Linked DNA regions of Beijerinckia sp. 28-YEA-48. The protein of the gene in region 1 interacts with the protein of each later gene in a pairwise test. Links are inferred from orthologs where the notes say so. Each region holds a gene or a part of one and is shown in the gene's direction. Other genes may lie near its edges.

Region 1 (7,263 bases):
GCATAGTCGCCGAAGACGAAGCCGACGAGGGCGATGGCGCCGGTCTGAATCACCGTGCCGCGCGCCCAGGCAAACAGGATCGCGAGTTTGCGGCCATAGGCACGGGACAGAAACTGATATTCGCCTCCGGCATCGGGATAGGCCGCCGCCAGTTCGGCATAACAAAGCGCGCCGATCAGGGTGGCGAGACCGCCTGCAATCCAGGCGCCGATGAACAGGACTTCGCTGCCGGTGGCTGCGGCGACGATGGGCGGCGTGCGGAAAATGCCGACGCCGATGACGATGCCAACGAAAAAGGCGACGGCGTCGGTGACGGTCAGCACGCGGCGCGGGGCGGCCGCTGTTTCAGAAGTCATCGGAGATTCCGTTACTGGGGGATGAGAGGAGAGCGATGCGAGGGGGTACAAGGGTTGTCTATTTGGTGCGCGTGGCGCTCCACTCGCGGGCGACGTCGGTGGCTGCCGCCATGTCGAAACGCATTGCATCACCATCTACCTTGCCGAGGAAGATACGGTGGCGGCCGTCGGCTGGCTCAAGTGTGAAGCGGATGCGGTCGCCGATCAATTGGCCGCCGGTGACTTTCGCAGCGGCGCCATTGACCGTGGCGAGGCCATCGAACGTCTGGTATTTCTGCTTCAGGTCGAGCGTATAATTGTCATTGCCTTCGCGCACCGTCCATTTGCCTTCGATCGGCGCCGGCACGACCCAGAAATAGAAGTCGCGCACGCCCACCTGGCCGCGCTGGTCCGGTTCCCAATCGCCCATCATGAACGCATGGGAGACGATGCGCGAGCCAGGTTTCATTTCCTGGAGGATGCGCGGGCGCAGCTTCAGGTTGACGTCGGGCAGCAGATACATGGTCAGCACCGAGGCTTTGCCGATCGGCGTGTCGAACAGATTGCGGACTTCGAAAGTGACCTTGTCGGCGACGCCGGCTGTCTTGGCGTTTTCATTGGCCTCGAGGATGCGCTCGGGATTGATGTCGACGCCAAAACCGGCGGTGCCGAATTTTTTCGCGGCGGTGACGAGCATGCGGCCGTCGCCACAGCCCAGATCCATGACAAAGTCGTTGCCGGTCACTTTGGCCATGTCGAGCATGCGGTCGACCACCTCCTGGGGCGTCGGCACATAGGGCACGTCGAGGCGCGGGCGCAGCCGGGGCTCCTGCGCCTGGACGGGCAAGGCAGCAGGCAAAGCAGCAGCAGGCAGAGCGAGAGCTGTGCCGATCAGGCCGAGAGCGGTTCGTCTGTTCGGACTAAAGCCTGCTGCCTGCATGGTTTTCCTCGTTTTGCCGGGGCGGGCGAGCCCAGGATGGTTGATTGTTCTGGGGAGCATCGCCTGTGGCTCTTGTCCTGGCGTCGGTAATTCTACGGGGACTCACGGAAAATTCATCATTAGGGCGCTAAGCCTTGGCTATGACCGTCGTCCGCGCCCCGATCTTTGGACGCCGCGGCCAGAGAGCCGCCCCGGCGGTGCGGCCCCCGGTGGGCGCACCGGTCGATGGCGTGCCTTTTCGTCCCAAGCCCACGGATGAAAATTTCACCGTTCTGGCGCGGCAGATGCTGCGCGAGGGCGATAACGTGCAGTATTCCGCGGAGCGCCCGGGCGAGGTGCCGTGGTCAATGACCGCCGCCACGCTGGCCGGCGTCGCCGGCAGTTGCCTGCTGGCCGGGCTCTATATCGTTGCCGCCAAAGGGCCGGTCGAGATCATTCCCGGACTGAAAATGACACTTGGTGGCAGTTCGCAAATGCTGCTGCTGGCGATCGTGCTTGGGTTGTGGAACGGCGCGCAGATCGCCGTGACTGCGACGATGGTGAGCCATATGGCGATGCGCTTCGTCCAGATGACCAGCCCGACCGCCTATGCGATCGCCGGGGGCATCAGCGGCGCCGTCTATGATTATGGCATGGCGATGCTGACCGGGGAGTCCAGCAATGTTCTGGTCACCGCCGCGACCGGTCTGGCGGCGGGCTTTCTTTATCGGCGGTTCGCGGGCTTACGCTCCGGATAAAACCTGCACTGCTGACAAAAACTGACAGGATTGCGGCTTTTCCCAAGGCCTGACTCCCCCCATATTGCCGGCATGGCCAAATCACCCAGCAAGTCTCCGAAAAGCCCCGTGCGGCCGACGCGCGCCAAGGCGTCGCGTCCCGACGTCCAGCCGCTCGACGAGCATCTCGCCAGCCTGCTCAATCCAGCGTTGAACGAACCGCGCGGCGGCTTCGGCGAGGCGCCGCAAAAAGGCTTCGATGCCGGGACGGCCGAGGGCATCGATCCGACCCTGGCCAAAACCTTCCTGCCGCAGCCCACTGGTCGTTCGCGTTCGCGCAAGCCGGAACTGACCGGCGCGACGGCGACGGTCGAGTCCCTGAAGGAATTGCTCGAACAGGGCGATCCGAACCTGCGCGAGGAAAAGCCCTGGACGCCGCATCGCCCGGCCCGCCCGGAAAAATCGGAAGGCGGCATCCCTTTCAAACTGGTGTCCGAATATGAGCCGAAGGGCGATCAGCCCAGAGCCATCACCGAACTCGTGGCCGGTGTCGATGCAAGGGAACGCGATCAGGTGCTGCTCGGCGTCACCGGCTCGGGCAAGACATTTACGGTGGCGCAGGTCATCGCCCGCACCAATCGGCCGGCGCTGGTGCTGGCGCCCAACAAGACCCTGGCGGCGCAGCTCTACGGCGAGTTCAAGAGCTTCTTTCCCGACAATGCCGTCGAATATTTCGTGTCCTACTACGACTACTATCAGCCGGAAGCCTATGTTCCGCGCACGGACACCTATATCGAGAAGGAATCCTCGATCAACGAACAGATCGACCGCATGCGCCACGCGGCGACGCGGTCGCTGCTCGAACGCGACGATGTGATCATCGTCGCCTCGGTCTCGTGCATTTACGGTATCGGCTCGGTCGAGACCTATACGGCGATGACCTTCTCGCTGAAGCTCGGCGAGAAGATCGATCAGCGCCAGCTCATCGCCGATCTTGTCGCCCTGCAATACAAGCGGTCGCTTGGCGATTTCTCGCGTGGTCTGTTCCGCGTGCGCGGCGATACGATTGAAGTGTTTCCGGCGCATTATGAAGATCGCGCCTGGCGCATCGGCTTTTTTGGCGACGAGATCGAGACCATCGCCGAATTCGATCCCTTGACCGGACACAAGACGCAGGATCTCGAGTTCGTCAAAATCTACGCCAATTCGCATTACGTGACGCCGCGTCCGACGCTGATCCAGTCGATCGCCGGCATCAAGTCCGAAATGAAACAGCGGTTGGGCGAATTGTATAACGGTGGCCGGCTGTTGGAAGCGCAGCGGCTGGAACAGCGCACTATGTTCGATCTGGAAATGCTGGAGGCGACGGGGTCCTGCGCCGGCATCGAGAACTATTCGCGCTATCTCACCGGCCGCAAGCCGGGTGAACCGCCACCGACCTTGTTCGAATATCTGCCCGACAATGCGCTGGTCTTCGCCGACGAGAGCCATGTCACCGTGCCGCAGATTGGCGGCATGTATCGCGGCGACTTTCGCCGCAAGGCGACATTGGCCGAATATGGCTTCCGCCTGCCGTCGTGCCTGGACAACCGGCCGCTGCGCTTCGAGGAATGGGAAGCGATGCGGCCGCAGACCGTGCATGTCTCGGCGACACCGGGCAGTTGGGAGATGGAGCAGACCGGCGGCGTCTTCACCGAACAGGTGATCCGCCCGACCGGCCTGATCGACCCGCCGGTGGAGGTGCGCCCGGCGCGCGCCCAGGTCGATGATCTCTTGGGCGAAGTGAAGGAGACGGCGCTCAAGGGTTATCGCACGCTCGTCACCGTGCTGACCAAGCGCATGGCCGAGGATCTCACCGAATACCTGCACGAGAACGGCGTGCGCGTGCGCTACATGCATTCGGACATCGATACGATCGAGCGCATCGAAATCCTTCGCGATCTGCGCCTGGGCGCTTTCGATGTTCTGGTGGGCATCAACCTGCTGCGCGAAGGCCTCGACATTCCCGAATGCGCTTTAGTCGCCATTCTCGATGCCGATAAGGAAGGCTTCCTGCGCAGCGAGACCTCGCTGGTGCAGACCATCGGCCGCGCGGCGCGTAACGTCGACGGCAAGGTGATCCTCTATGCCGACAAGGTGACGGGCTCGATGGAGCGCGCCATGGCCGAGACGACGCGCCGGCGCGAGAAGCAGCTCGCCTACAATAGCGAGCATGGCATCACGCCGGAATCGATCCGCCGTGGCATTCAGGACATTCTTGGCTCGGTCTACGAGCAGGATCACGTCACGGTCGATACCGGCGTGGCGAAGATCGCGCTGGTTGGGCACAATCTCAAGGCGACATTGGCCGATCTCGAACGCGAGATGCGCGAGGCAGCGTCCAATCTCGACTTCGAGCGTGCGGCCCGCATGCGCGACGAAATCAAGCGCCTGCAGGCGACGGAGCTGATCATCGCCGAGGATCCGCTGGCGCGCCAGCAGGCGGTGGAAGACGCGGCCGGCGCCTATCAGGGCGAACGCAAATATGGCCGCGCCGCCAACACGCCGGCTACGTCGCGCATCCGCAAACCGACGGACGAGGACATGGGGCCGCATAATTTCGGTGGCGGCGAAGCGCGACCGAAGAGCACCGGCGGTAAACCAGGTTCGCGCGGTGGCAAATCGCGGCCGTTCCGGCGGTGATTGTGGTGTCATACCGGACACGCCGCAGGCGTGATCCTGTGGGCGTGCGGTAAAACTGACGACGATGACTACATCGGCCCGCTGCCGGCGCGCAGCGGCCGTTCCTTGATGAACAGCATGCACAGGGCGGCGGCAAGCGAAAGCACGGCGCCGAGCACGAAAATGGACGAGAAGCCATTTTCGATGATGCTGCGATAGGCATCCGCCTCGCTGGCCGAGAACAAGCGGCTCGCATCGCCGCGCATCAGTGCGATGCCGGGATCGGCGCCCAGCTTCTCGTGGCCGGGTATGGTGATCGCGCCTGCCGTCAGCGCGCTGATCAGAAAGGTGGAGAAGACGGCGACACCGAAGGCGCCGGCGAGAGAGCGGAAAAACGTCATGCCGCCGACACCGGTGCCCATGTCGTGGATTTCCAGGCCGTTCTGCACGATGACCAGCATGGGATTGATCTGCCAACCGATCGAGCCGCCGAGCAGAGCGATGGCAGCGATGTCGAACCAGGTGAAACGACCCAGTCCAATCCAGGCAATGAGCAGGCAGAGCGTGGCGGCGGACAAGCCGCCAATGATCGGAAAGATACGGGCGCGGCCGAGGCGGGAGATGGCGGAGCCGCAGATGAAACTACCGGTCGCCATGCCGCCGGTCAATGCGATCAAATGCAGGCCGGCGACGTCGGCGGGCATCTTCAGCACGATCTGATAGTAGAGCGGCAGCATGACGATATAAGCGGTCATGACCATGGAAGGAATGAAGATCGCCACATTGCCCAGGCTGAAACTGCGATTGGCGAAGAGATGCATCGGGATCATCGGATCGGTGGTGCGCAGTTCAACCAGCACCAGAATCACGGTGAAGGCGAGACCGATGGCGATGGGCGTGAGGACGCTGGCGTTGAGCCAGCCGCCGACTTCCTCGACCCGGCTGATGCCGAGCATCAGCGGGATCGTGGAGAGGAGGATGAACAGGGCGCCGAGCCAGTCGATGCGCGCCTTCCGCGTCGGCAAGGTCAGTTTGCGCAATTGCCGGTCGATAACGACATAGGCGATCGCGCCGAGCGGCAGATTGATCCAGAAGGCCCAGGTCCAGGACAGATGTTCGGCGAAGAAGCCGCCGAGGACAGGGCCGAGCGCTGTCGAGACGAGAAAGTTGGTCGACAAATAGCCCTGATAGCGGCCGCGATGGCGCGGCGGAATGATATCGGCGATGACGATCTGGGCGATCGAGCGCAGGCCGCCGCCGCCAATGCCCTGCAACACGCGCGCCGCGATCAACGACTCCATCGAGTAGGCGAGGGCGCAGGCGGCGGAACCGACGACGAACAGGGCAATCGAGACGAGCAGCATGTTGCGCCGGCCGTAGAGATCGCTGAGGCGGCCGTAGATCGGCGTCATGGCGGTGGAAGCGATCAAATAAGCGGAAATGATCCAGGGGAGCAATTTCCAGCCGCCGAGATCATTGGCCATCGCCGTGAGACAGGTGGCGACGATCGTTTGATCGAGACTGGCGAGAAACATGGCCAGCATGAGCCCGAACATGATCGGGGCAATATTCTGCGGCTCGACTTTGGACACGCGCTGGCGTTCTCCCACGGGGGTATTCGTTCCATATAGCATCGCCAAGCGCCACGTCGATGCGCGCCGACAGGGATACGGCCATGAGGCGGCCGCGCATGACAACCTTGGCCTGGCGCGCTACACCAGAGGGGTAACAACGGGGAGGGCCCATGGCCAAGGGACATGCGGGTAAAATCGCCGTGATTACTGGCGCGGCGGCTGGAATTGGGCAGGCGGTGGCGGTGCGGCTGGCGGAAGATGGCGTCGATATCGCCATTGCCGATCTGCAGCCGGCGGATGAAACCGTGCGGCGCATTACGACGCTGGGGCGCCGGGCCATTTCGCGGGCCTGCGATGTGTCCGATCCCGCCGACGTGCAGCGTTTCGCTGAACATGTGACGCGTGAGCTCGGCGGTTGCGATATTCTCGTCAACAACGCCGGCTTCTTCAAAACGCGTAAGTTCGAGGATCTGACCTTCGCCGATTGGCGGCAGACCATGGCCGTCAATCTCGATTCGATGTTTTTGATGACGCAAGCCTTCATCGGCGGCATGCGGGCGCGTAAATGGGGCCGCATCGTCAATGTGGCGTCGAATTCGCTCGGTTCGGTCTCACCCAACCATGTCGATTATATTGCCAGTAAGGGTGGTGTGGTCGGTTTCACGCGCGCGTTGGCGAGCGAGATGGGCGTCGACGGCATTACGGTGAATGCGCTCTCGCCGGGGTTGACGCGCACGCCCGGTACGCTCGAAGGTCAGTTCCGGCCGCGTGGCCTGCCGATCGAACAGGCCTTTGATTTCGTCTCGCAGGCGCAAGCGATCAAACGGCATCAGACGCCGGAGGATCTCGTTGGCGTCGTGTCGTTTCTCACTAGTGATGACGCGGGTTTCATGAGCGGACAAACATTGGTCGTCGATGGTGGATTGGTTCGCGTGTGATCCGTTTCATTTATTGCTTTATAGCGTTTCACAGCTCGACGGAATCGTCGAACGCCATGAAGACGGGTTCAAATAAGAGGATCTAAGCAAATCGTGTTT
Region 2 (7,594 bases), 3.2 Mb from region 1 along the record:
CTCATCGACGATGGAAACGGGGCGAATATCGGAACCGGGCTGGTCGGAGCCGGGATTTTGCGGGTCGGTAGGATCGGCCAAAGCGGGGTTGGTCCAATGATGAGAATCGAATGGTGCAATGTATCCGAACCCGCTGCGAAAAGCTAATTCGGAGCGCCGTTTCCGGCCCAAAATATTTTAATTATTTCAATATGTTATTGATAGCGAAAATGAGCGCGAAAAAGCCGCGCCCGCGATCGACTAACGGGCCAGGAATTCGGCGATTTTAGGCCCCAGTTTGGCCAGGCCGAGGACACCGTTGAGATGGCCGAAATCACCCGCGATCTCCGCCGTCTCGACCGGCGTGCCATTGGCGGCGATGGTCTGCGCCGTGCGCCGCACCCATTCGGCGGCGAAGACTTGATCATCGGGCGCGTAGAGAACGAGCGCTGGCGCCTTGATCCGCTTCAGCCCCTCGGCGGCGCTGGTGGCGCCCGCGCCTCGGCCAGGAATGAAGCTCTGGTTGGCCTTGACCAGATAAAGGAAATGATTGGCGTCGGAGACAGCAGCGCGACCGGCGGCGGCCTCCTCCAGCACCTGCTCGATACGATAGCGGTTGTCGAGCGCGGCCAGAGGATCGCGCGCCTCGTCGGCCCAGCGCGGGCCGATATATTTCTCCGCCCAGTGCCAGTGGTTGGCGTGCAGGGTGACGATTTTAAGAGCTTCGGTGAGGCCCCGCAGCGGCGGCTGGCGGCCGTAATAATCGCCGCCGTTCCAATTGGCATCGACGCGGATGGGTGAGGCCCAGACATCAAGCCAGGCGGTCAGCCAGGGGCCAGAATCTGCCGCCGCGATCACCGGGATGATGCGATCCATCATATCGGGAAAGCTGGCCGCCCATTCATAGGTCTGCAAACCGCCCATCGACGGCCCCATCACCGCATGCAGATGGGCGATGCCGAGATGATCGAGCAGCGCTTTCTGCACGCGCACGAAATCAGCGATGGTGACGAAGGGAAAGGACAGGCCGTAGGGCTTGCCGGTGGCCGGATCCGTGCTCGCAGGGCCGGTCGTCGTCACCGTGCGATCATAAGCACTGAGATTGACCAGCGTGTCGCTCGACACGACGAAATAGCGGTCGGTGTCGATCGGCTTGCCGGGGCCGATCAGATAATCCCAATAACCGGGCAACACATCGCTTTCGCGATAGCGCCCGGCGGCGTGGCTGGTGCCTGAGAAATAATGGCAGATCAGGATCGCATTGGAGCGCTCGGCATTGAGCGCGCCATAGGTCTCGTAGCCGACCCGCACATCCTGGATCGTCGCGCCGCTCACTGTTTCCAGCCGCGGCAGTTCGAAGACGCGCTTCTCGACGATCATGCCTAAACGTGACGACTAGAACGGGATGTCGTCGTCGATCGGCGCCGGGGCGCGGCTGCCACCACCGCCACCACCACCCGACGGGGCGCGACGCTGTTCCATCGGCGAGGAGCGACCAAATTCGCCGCCGCCACCACCGCCGCTGAAGGAGCCACGCTCCTCGCTGTCGCGACGGCTGTCGAGCAGGGTCAACTCGCCACGGAACCGCTGCAACACGACTTCGGTCGACTTGCGCTGGTTGCCGTCCTTGTCGGTGTATTCGCGGGTCTGCAATTGCCCTTCGAGGTAAACCTTCGTGCCCTTCTTGCAATATTGCTCGGCGATCTTGCCCAGGGCTTCATTGAAAATGACGACATTGTGCCATTCGGTCCGGTCCTTGCGCTCGCCGGTGGCCTTGTCGCGCCAGGATTCGGTCGTGGCGACGGAAAAATTGACCACCGCATCGCCATTGCCCGTGCGCCGCACTTCAGGATCACGGCCAAGATTGCCGATCAGAATGACCTTGTTGACGCTGCCCGCCATAACGCTCTCCATATTGCCAGGATCACCGTGACCTAGGATCGAAAAGATCCCCAATCGAACATGTGATCGATTTCCATCTGGAGCGGGATTGCCGTCGCATCCCGCTCTGGCGCGTCCGCTCCGCGTCGCGCCACATGCTTCTCTCGTAAACTGTCCCGATGCCGGCCGTGAGCGCCGCCTGCCAGGGGCGACCTGTTGTCCACAGCGCTCGACAGGACCGGAACAATGTTCTATATTTGTTCTAGTCGATTAGCATCCGCGTTGCAAGCACTGACAGAAACGAGCACCTATATAGGGTGAAGCTTGTGAATATCGGGGCTGCGACATGGCATTGCCCGATCCGCACCCTACATTCACGGAACCCCAATCCGCCGGACCGCCCCATGAAAGATGCTAAGCCGCGCGCTAAAACCGCGCGCAGCCCGAAAGCCCAATCGGACGCCAAATCGGTCGCCAAGCCTTCGGTCGCCAAACCATCGGCAACCAAGCCTGCCGCCGCCCCGTCCCTGCCCGGCCTCAGCCGGTCCGTTGCCGCGCCTGTCGACATGCGCTCGATTACCGTGCGCGGTGCGCGCGAGCACAATCTCAAGAATGTCGACCTGACCATTCCGCGCGACAAGCTGGTGGTGTTCACCGGCCTGTCGGGCTCCGGCAAGTCGTCGCTCGCCTTCGACACGATCTATGCCGAAGGGCAGCGGCGCTATGTGGAATCCCTGTCGGCCTATGCCCGGCAGTTTCTGGAAATGATGCAGAAGCCGGACGTCGACCAGATCGACGGCCTGTCGCCAGCCATTTCCATCGAACAGAAGACCACCTCGAAGAACCCGCGCTCCACCGTCGGCACGGTGACCGAGATCCACGACTATATGCGCCTGCTGTGGGCGCGCGTCGGCATTCCCTATTCGCCGGCAACGGGCCTGCCGATCGAAAGCCAGACCGTCAGCCAGATGGTCGACCGGGTGCTGGCGCTGCCGGATAAGTCGCGGCTCTATCTGCTGGCGCCGGTGGTGCGCGGACGCAAGGGCGAGTTCCGTAAGGAGATCGCCGAATATATGAAGCGCGGCTTCCAGCGCCTGCGGGTCAACGGCACCTATTACGAGATCGCCGACGCGCCGACCCTCGACAAGAAGTTCAAGCACGAGATCGACGTCGTGGTCGACCGTATCGTCGTGCGGCCGGATATCGCCGCGCGCCTGGCGGAATCGATGGAGACGGCGCTGGAACTGGCCGACGGCATCGCCGTCGTCGAATTCGCCGATGAGAAGGACGCCAAGGGCGAGCCCAAGCGCATCCTGTTCTCATCGAAATTCGCCTGCCCGGTCTCCGGCTTCACCATTCCGGAAATCGAGCCGCGCCTGTTCTCGTTCAACAATCCGTTCGGCGCCTGTCCGGTCTGTTCCGGCCTCGGCTTCGAGCAGAAGATCGATTCAGATCTCGTCGTGCCCGATGGCAAGGTGACCCTGCGCAAGGGCGCCATCGCGCCCTGGGCCAAGTCCTCTTCGCCCTATTATCTGCAAACCTTGGAAGCGCTGAGCAAGCAATACAAGTTCCGCCTCGACGAGCCATGGGACAGCTTGCCGAAGAAGGCACGCGATGTGATCCTGTTCGGCTCCGGCGAGGAGGAAGTTAAATTCGCTTATGACGACGGGCTGCGCGCCTATCAGGTGAAGAAGCCGTTCGAGGGCGTGGTGCGCAATCTCGAGCGCCGCTATCTCGAAACCGAAAGCGAATGGGCGCGCGAGGAAATCGGCCGCTATATGGCTGATACCCCCTGCGCCGCCTGCCAAGGCCATCGCCTGAAGCCGGAAGCGCTCGCCGTGAAGATCGACGGCAAGCATATTGGCGAGATCGCCCAGCTTTCCGTGCGCCATGCCGCGCAATGGGCGACCGACCTGCCGCAGCATCTCGACAAGAAGCGCAACGAGATCGCCGGCCGCATTCTGAAAGAAATCCGCGAGCGGCTGATCTTCCTGGTCGACGTCGGCCTCGACTATCTGACCTTGGCGCGCAATTCCGGCTCGTTGTCGGGCGGCGAAAGCCAGCGCATTCGCCTCGCCTCGCAGATCGGCTCCGGCCTCACCGGCGTGCTCTATGTGCTCGACGAACCATCGATCGGCCTGCACCAGCGCGACAACGCCCGGTTGCTCGACACGCTGCGCCGGCTGCGCGACCTCGGCAACACGGTCATCGTCGTCGAACATGACGAGGACGCCATTCTGACGGCTGATTATGTGGTCGACGTCGGGCCTGGCGCCGGCATTCATGGTGGCCACATCGTTTCCGAAGGCACGCCGCAGCACATCCTCAACGATCCAAAATCGCTGACCGGCGATTATCTCACCGGGCGCAAATCGGTGATGGTGCCGCGGACGCGGCGTAAGCCGCAGCCGGGGCGCAAGCTGAAAGTGATTGGCGCGCGCGGCAACAATCTCAAAAATGTCGATGCGGAAATCCCGTTGGGCACGTTCACCTGCATCACCGGCGTGTCGGGTGGCGGCAAGTCGACCCTGATCATCGACACGCTCTACAAGGCCGTGGCGCGCAAGCTCAACGGGGCACTCGAACATCCGGCCCCCCACGACAAGATCGAGGGCATTGAACATCTCGACAAGGTGATCGACATCGATCAGTCGCCGATTGGCCGCACGCCGCGCTCCAATCCGGCGACCTATACGGGCGCCTTCACGCCGATCCGCGAATGGTTCGCTGGCCTGCCGGAAGCCAAGGCGCGCGGCTATCAGCCGGGGCGCTTCTCCTTCAACGTCAAGGGCGGGCGCTGCGAAGCCTGCCAGGGCGATGGCGTCATCAAGATCGAGATGCACTTCCTGCCCGACGTCTACGTCACCTGCGACGTCTGCAAGGGCAAGCGTTACGACCGCGAGACCTTGGAAGTGAAATATCGCGAGCGCAGCATCGCCGACGTGCTCGACATGACCGTCGAGGAAGCCCGGCAGGTGTTCAAGGCCGTGCCGACGATCCGCGAGAAGATGGAGACGCTGGCGCGCGTCGGCCTCGATTATATCAAGGTGGGACAGCAGGCGACGACGCTCTCGGGCGGCGAGGCGCAGCGCGTCAAACTGTCGAAGGAATTGTCGCGCCGCTCAACCGGGCGCACGCTCTATATTCTCGACGAACCGACGACCGGCCTGCATTTCCACGACGTCAAGAAACTGCTGGAAGTGCTGCACGAGCTGGTCGACCAAGGCAATACGGTTGTCGTCATCGAGCACAATCTCGAAGTGATCAAGACCGCCGACTGGGTGATCGACCTAGGCCCGGAGGGCGGCGATGGCGGTGGCGAAATCGTTGCTGTCGGCACGCCGGAAGACATCATCAAAAACGCACGCTCGCACACCGGCCACTTCCTCAAGGAAGTGCTGGCGCGCCGGCCGATGGCGGTGGCGGAAAAGAACGAGAAGGTGAGCAAGGCGGCGGCGGAGTAATCGCCGCTTTAGGCAGAGGCCGAAGCCATGGTGTCATCCCGGACGCACCGCAGGTGCGATCCGGGAACCAGGGGCAAACGACGCATGCTGTTTACAGTGGCGCACCTGCAAGAGAGGTGGCCTAGCGCCCTACCGCCCCGCAGAACGTCTCAAAGCAAAACCATAAATCCGCCGCCCTCCCCTCCTATTTTAGGCTGGAGATTCGCTGCGGCGCGCAACGGGGGGAACGGCTCTTGGACCGGAAACAGAAGACCACCGTCGAGCATGTCCATCCGGGACCGGACGCCCGCGTGCGTGCCGCCTCTCTTCAGGGAGGGGGTTCAGCGCAATTCTGAGGAACAACCCCATGCAAGATCACTGTCAAGGGCACGCCTGAGATCACTTCCCTTTGCGACATGGAGGGCGATCCAATGCCCAGAGCGCGCGGCCGAATCATGGGAAGTGATTGCGGCACAAGCCTAATTTTCGACGTGGGATATGCGTCACACGCCCCCGGTTCCCGGATCACTCGCACCGCAAGTGTCCGGAATGACACGCAGGCTTCGGCATACCCCGAAGCTTCTACCGCAGCCCAGCGTTGATCTTGTCGAGCGCCACGCTGCCCGGCACCAAGTCCGCGTCCGACAGGCGATTCAACGGCTTCAACACCGTATTGAGATTGGCATGCAGATCATCGGGCTGATCATCAAGGAAGATGAGCCCTGTGGCGATCTCGCCGCGTGACTGCACCCGGTGCAGCGCGTTGATGGCGGCGCCGCGATCACGCACGTCGTGGTCGGCGGCGAGCTTGTGCAGCTTGATGGTCGAGCCATCGTGCAGCTTCACCTCTTCCACCGTGCCTGGCGCGTAATCGGCGGTGATCGGCGCCTTGCCAGTGATGAAATCGAGCGTGTTCAGCGCCGCATTATGGGCCCGCACATAGTCAAAGCTCTTGGTCGAGCCTTCATGGTTATTGAAGGCGACGCAGGGCGAAATGCAGTCGATGAAAGCCGCGCCCTTATGTTCGATCGCCGCCTTGATCAGCGGCACGAGCTGGCCCTTGTCTCCGGAGAACGAGCGCGCCACGAAGGTGGCGCCAAGCTGCAAAGCCATGGCGACGAGATCGATGGGCGAGTCCGTATTGGCGACGCCCTTCTTGCTCTTCGACCCCTTGTCGGAGGTGGCCGAGAACTGCCCCTTGGTGAGGCCGTACACGCCGTTGTTCTCGACGATATAGACCATGTTGACGCCGCGCCTGATGGCATGGGCGAACTGGCCAAAGCCGATGGAGGCGCTGTCGCCGTCACCCGACACACCGAGATAAAGCAATTCGCGGTTGGCCATATTGGCGCCGGTCAGCACCGAAGGCATGCGCCCGTGCACGGTGTTGAAGCCATGCGACTGGCCGAGAAAGTAAGTCGGCGTCTTCGACGAACAGCCGATGCCTGACAATTTGGCGACGCGGTGCGGCTCGATGCTGAGCTCGAAACAGGCCTTGATGATCGCGGCCGAAATGGAGTCGTGACCGCAACCGGCGCAGAGCGTCGAGATCGGCCCTTCATAGTCGCGATGGGTGAACCCCAGCTCATTGGTCTCGATGTCGGGATGATGGAATTTTGGCTTGGGCAGATAGGTCACGGGATCGCCCTCTCCTTGATCTGATTGACGGCTTCACCGATGGCGCGATCGATGAAGCGCGCCGTGATCGGATTGCCGTCGAAATGGACGATGGGCATGAGTTGCGCCGGGTCGATGCCACATTCGACCATCAGCAACGTCCGCAATTGCCCATCCTTGTTCTGCTCGACCACGAACACGCGCTCGTGGGCGGCAATGAAATCCGTCACCTCGCGAGAGAACGGGAAGCCGCGCACGCGCAGGAGGTCGAGGTGGATGCCGCGTGCCGCCAGCATGTTGGCGGCCTCATTCATCGCCGGCGCCGTCGAGCCGAAATAGATGACGCCGAGATCGGTCTTGCGGCTGGCCGGCCGCGCCACAGGCGCTGGCACCAAGCCTTTCGCCGTGTCGAACTTCTTCGCCAGGCGCTCCATATTGTCGATGTAGTCCGCGCCCTCCTCGGAATAGCGCGCGTAGCGATCCTTGGTGGTGCCGCGGGTAAAATAAGCGCCGCGCTTGGGATGGGTGCCCGGCAGCGTGCGATAGGGAATGCCGTCGCCATCGACATCGAGATAGCGGCCAAACTCCTTGCCGGCCTCCAGCTCTTCAGCTGTCATCACCTTGCCGCGATCGAGCTGGCGCGTGTCGTCCCATTTGAACGGCGCGCACAGGCG

Evidence for each region. The genes of interacting proteins can lie anywhere in the genome.
Region 2: the proteins of uvrB (region 1) and uvrA interact in binary tests that used the Escherichia coli proteins (3 or more experiments, as listed by UniProt). The link is inferred for Beijerinckia sp. 28-YEA-48 from one-to-one orthologs.

Annotation. Positions count from the first base shown.
Region 1 is NZ_FNSI01000001.1:5,488,297-5,495,559, forward strand. The notes cover bases 1,729-4,878. They hold uvrB (excinuclease ABC subunit UvrB), read left to right. Parts: upstream 1,729-2,084; coding sequence 2,085-4,673; downstream 4,674-4,878. Other genes in these bases: BLW50_RS25805 (hypothetical protein), read left to right, coding at 1,729-2,012; BLW50_RS25815 (MDR family MFS transporter), read right to left, coding at 4,742-4,878. In the rest of the region: BLW50_RS25795 (APC family permease), read right to left, coding at 1-356; BLW50_RS25800 (class I SAM-dependent methyltransferase), read right to left, coding at 415-1,275; more of BLW50_RS25805, read left to right, coding at 1,410-1,728; more of BLW50_RS25815, read right to left, coding at 4,879-6,244; BLW50_RS25820 (SDR family NAD(P)-dependent oxidoreductase), read left to right, coding at 6,397-7,164. UniProt on the Escherichia coli protein: The UvrABC repair system catalyzes the recognition and processing of DNA lesions. A damage recognition complex composed of 2 UvrA and 2 UvrB subunits scans DNA for abnormalities.
Region 2 is NZ_FNSI01000001.1:2,300,985-2,308,578, forward strand. What follows is about bases 2,044-5,524. They hold uvrA (excinuclease ABC subunit UvrA), read left to right. Parts: upstream 2,044-2,426; coding sequence 2,427-5,324; downstream 5,325-5,524. Also shown: gyrA (DNA gyrase subunit A), read right to left, coding at 1-81; BLW50_RS10875 (E22 family MetX-like putative esterase), read right to left, coding at 241-1,359; ssb (single-stranded DNA-binding protein), read right to left, coding at 1,375-1,881; BLW50_RS10890 (2-oxoacid:ferredoxin oxidoreductase subunit beta), read right to left, coding at 5,886-6,941; BLW50_RS10895 (2-oxoacid:acceptor oxidoreductase subunit alpha), read right to left, coding at 6,938-7,594. UniProt on the Escherichia coli protein: The UvrABC repair system catalyzes the recognition and processing of DNA lesions. UvrA is an ATPase and a DNA-binding protein. A damage recognition complex composed of 2 UvrA and 2 UvrB subunits scans DNA for abnormalities.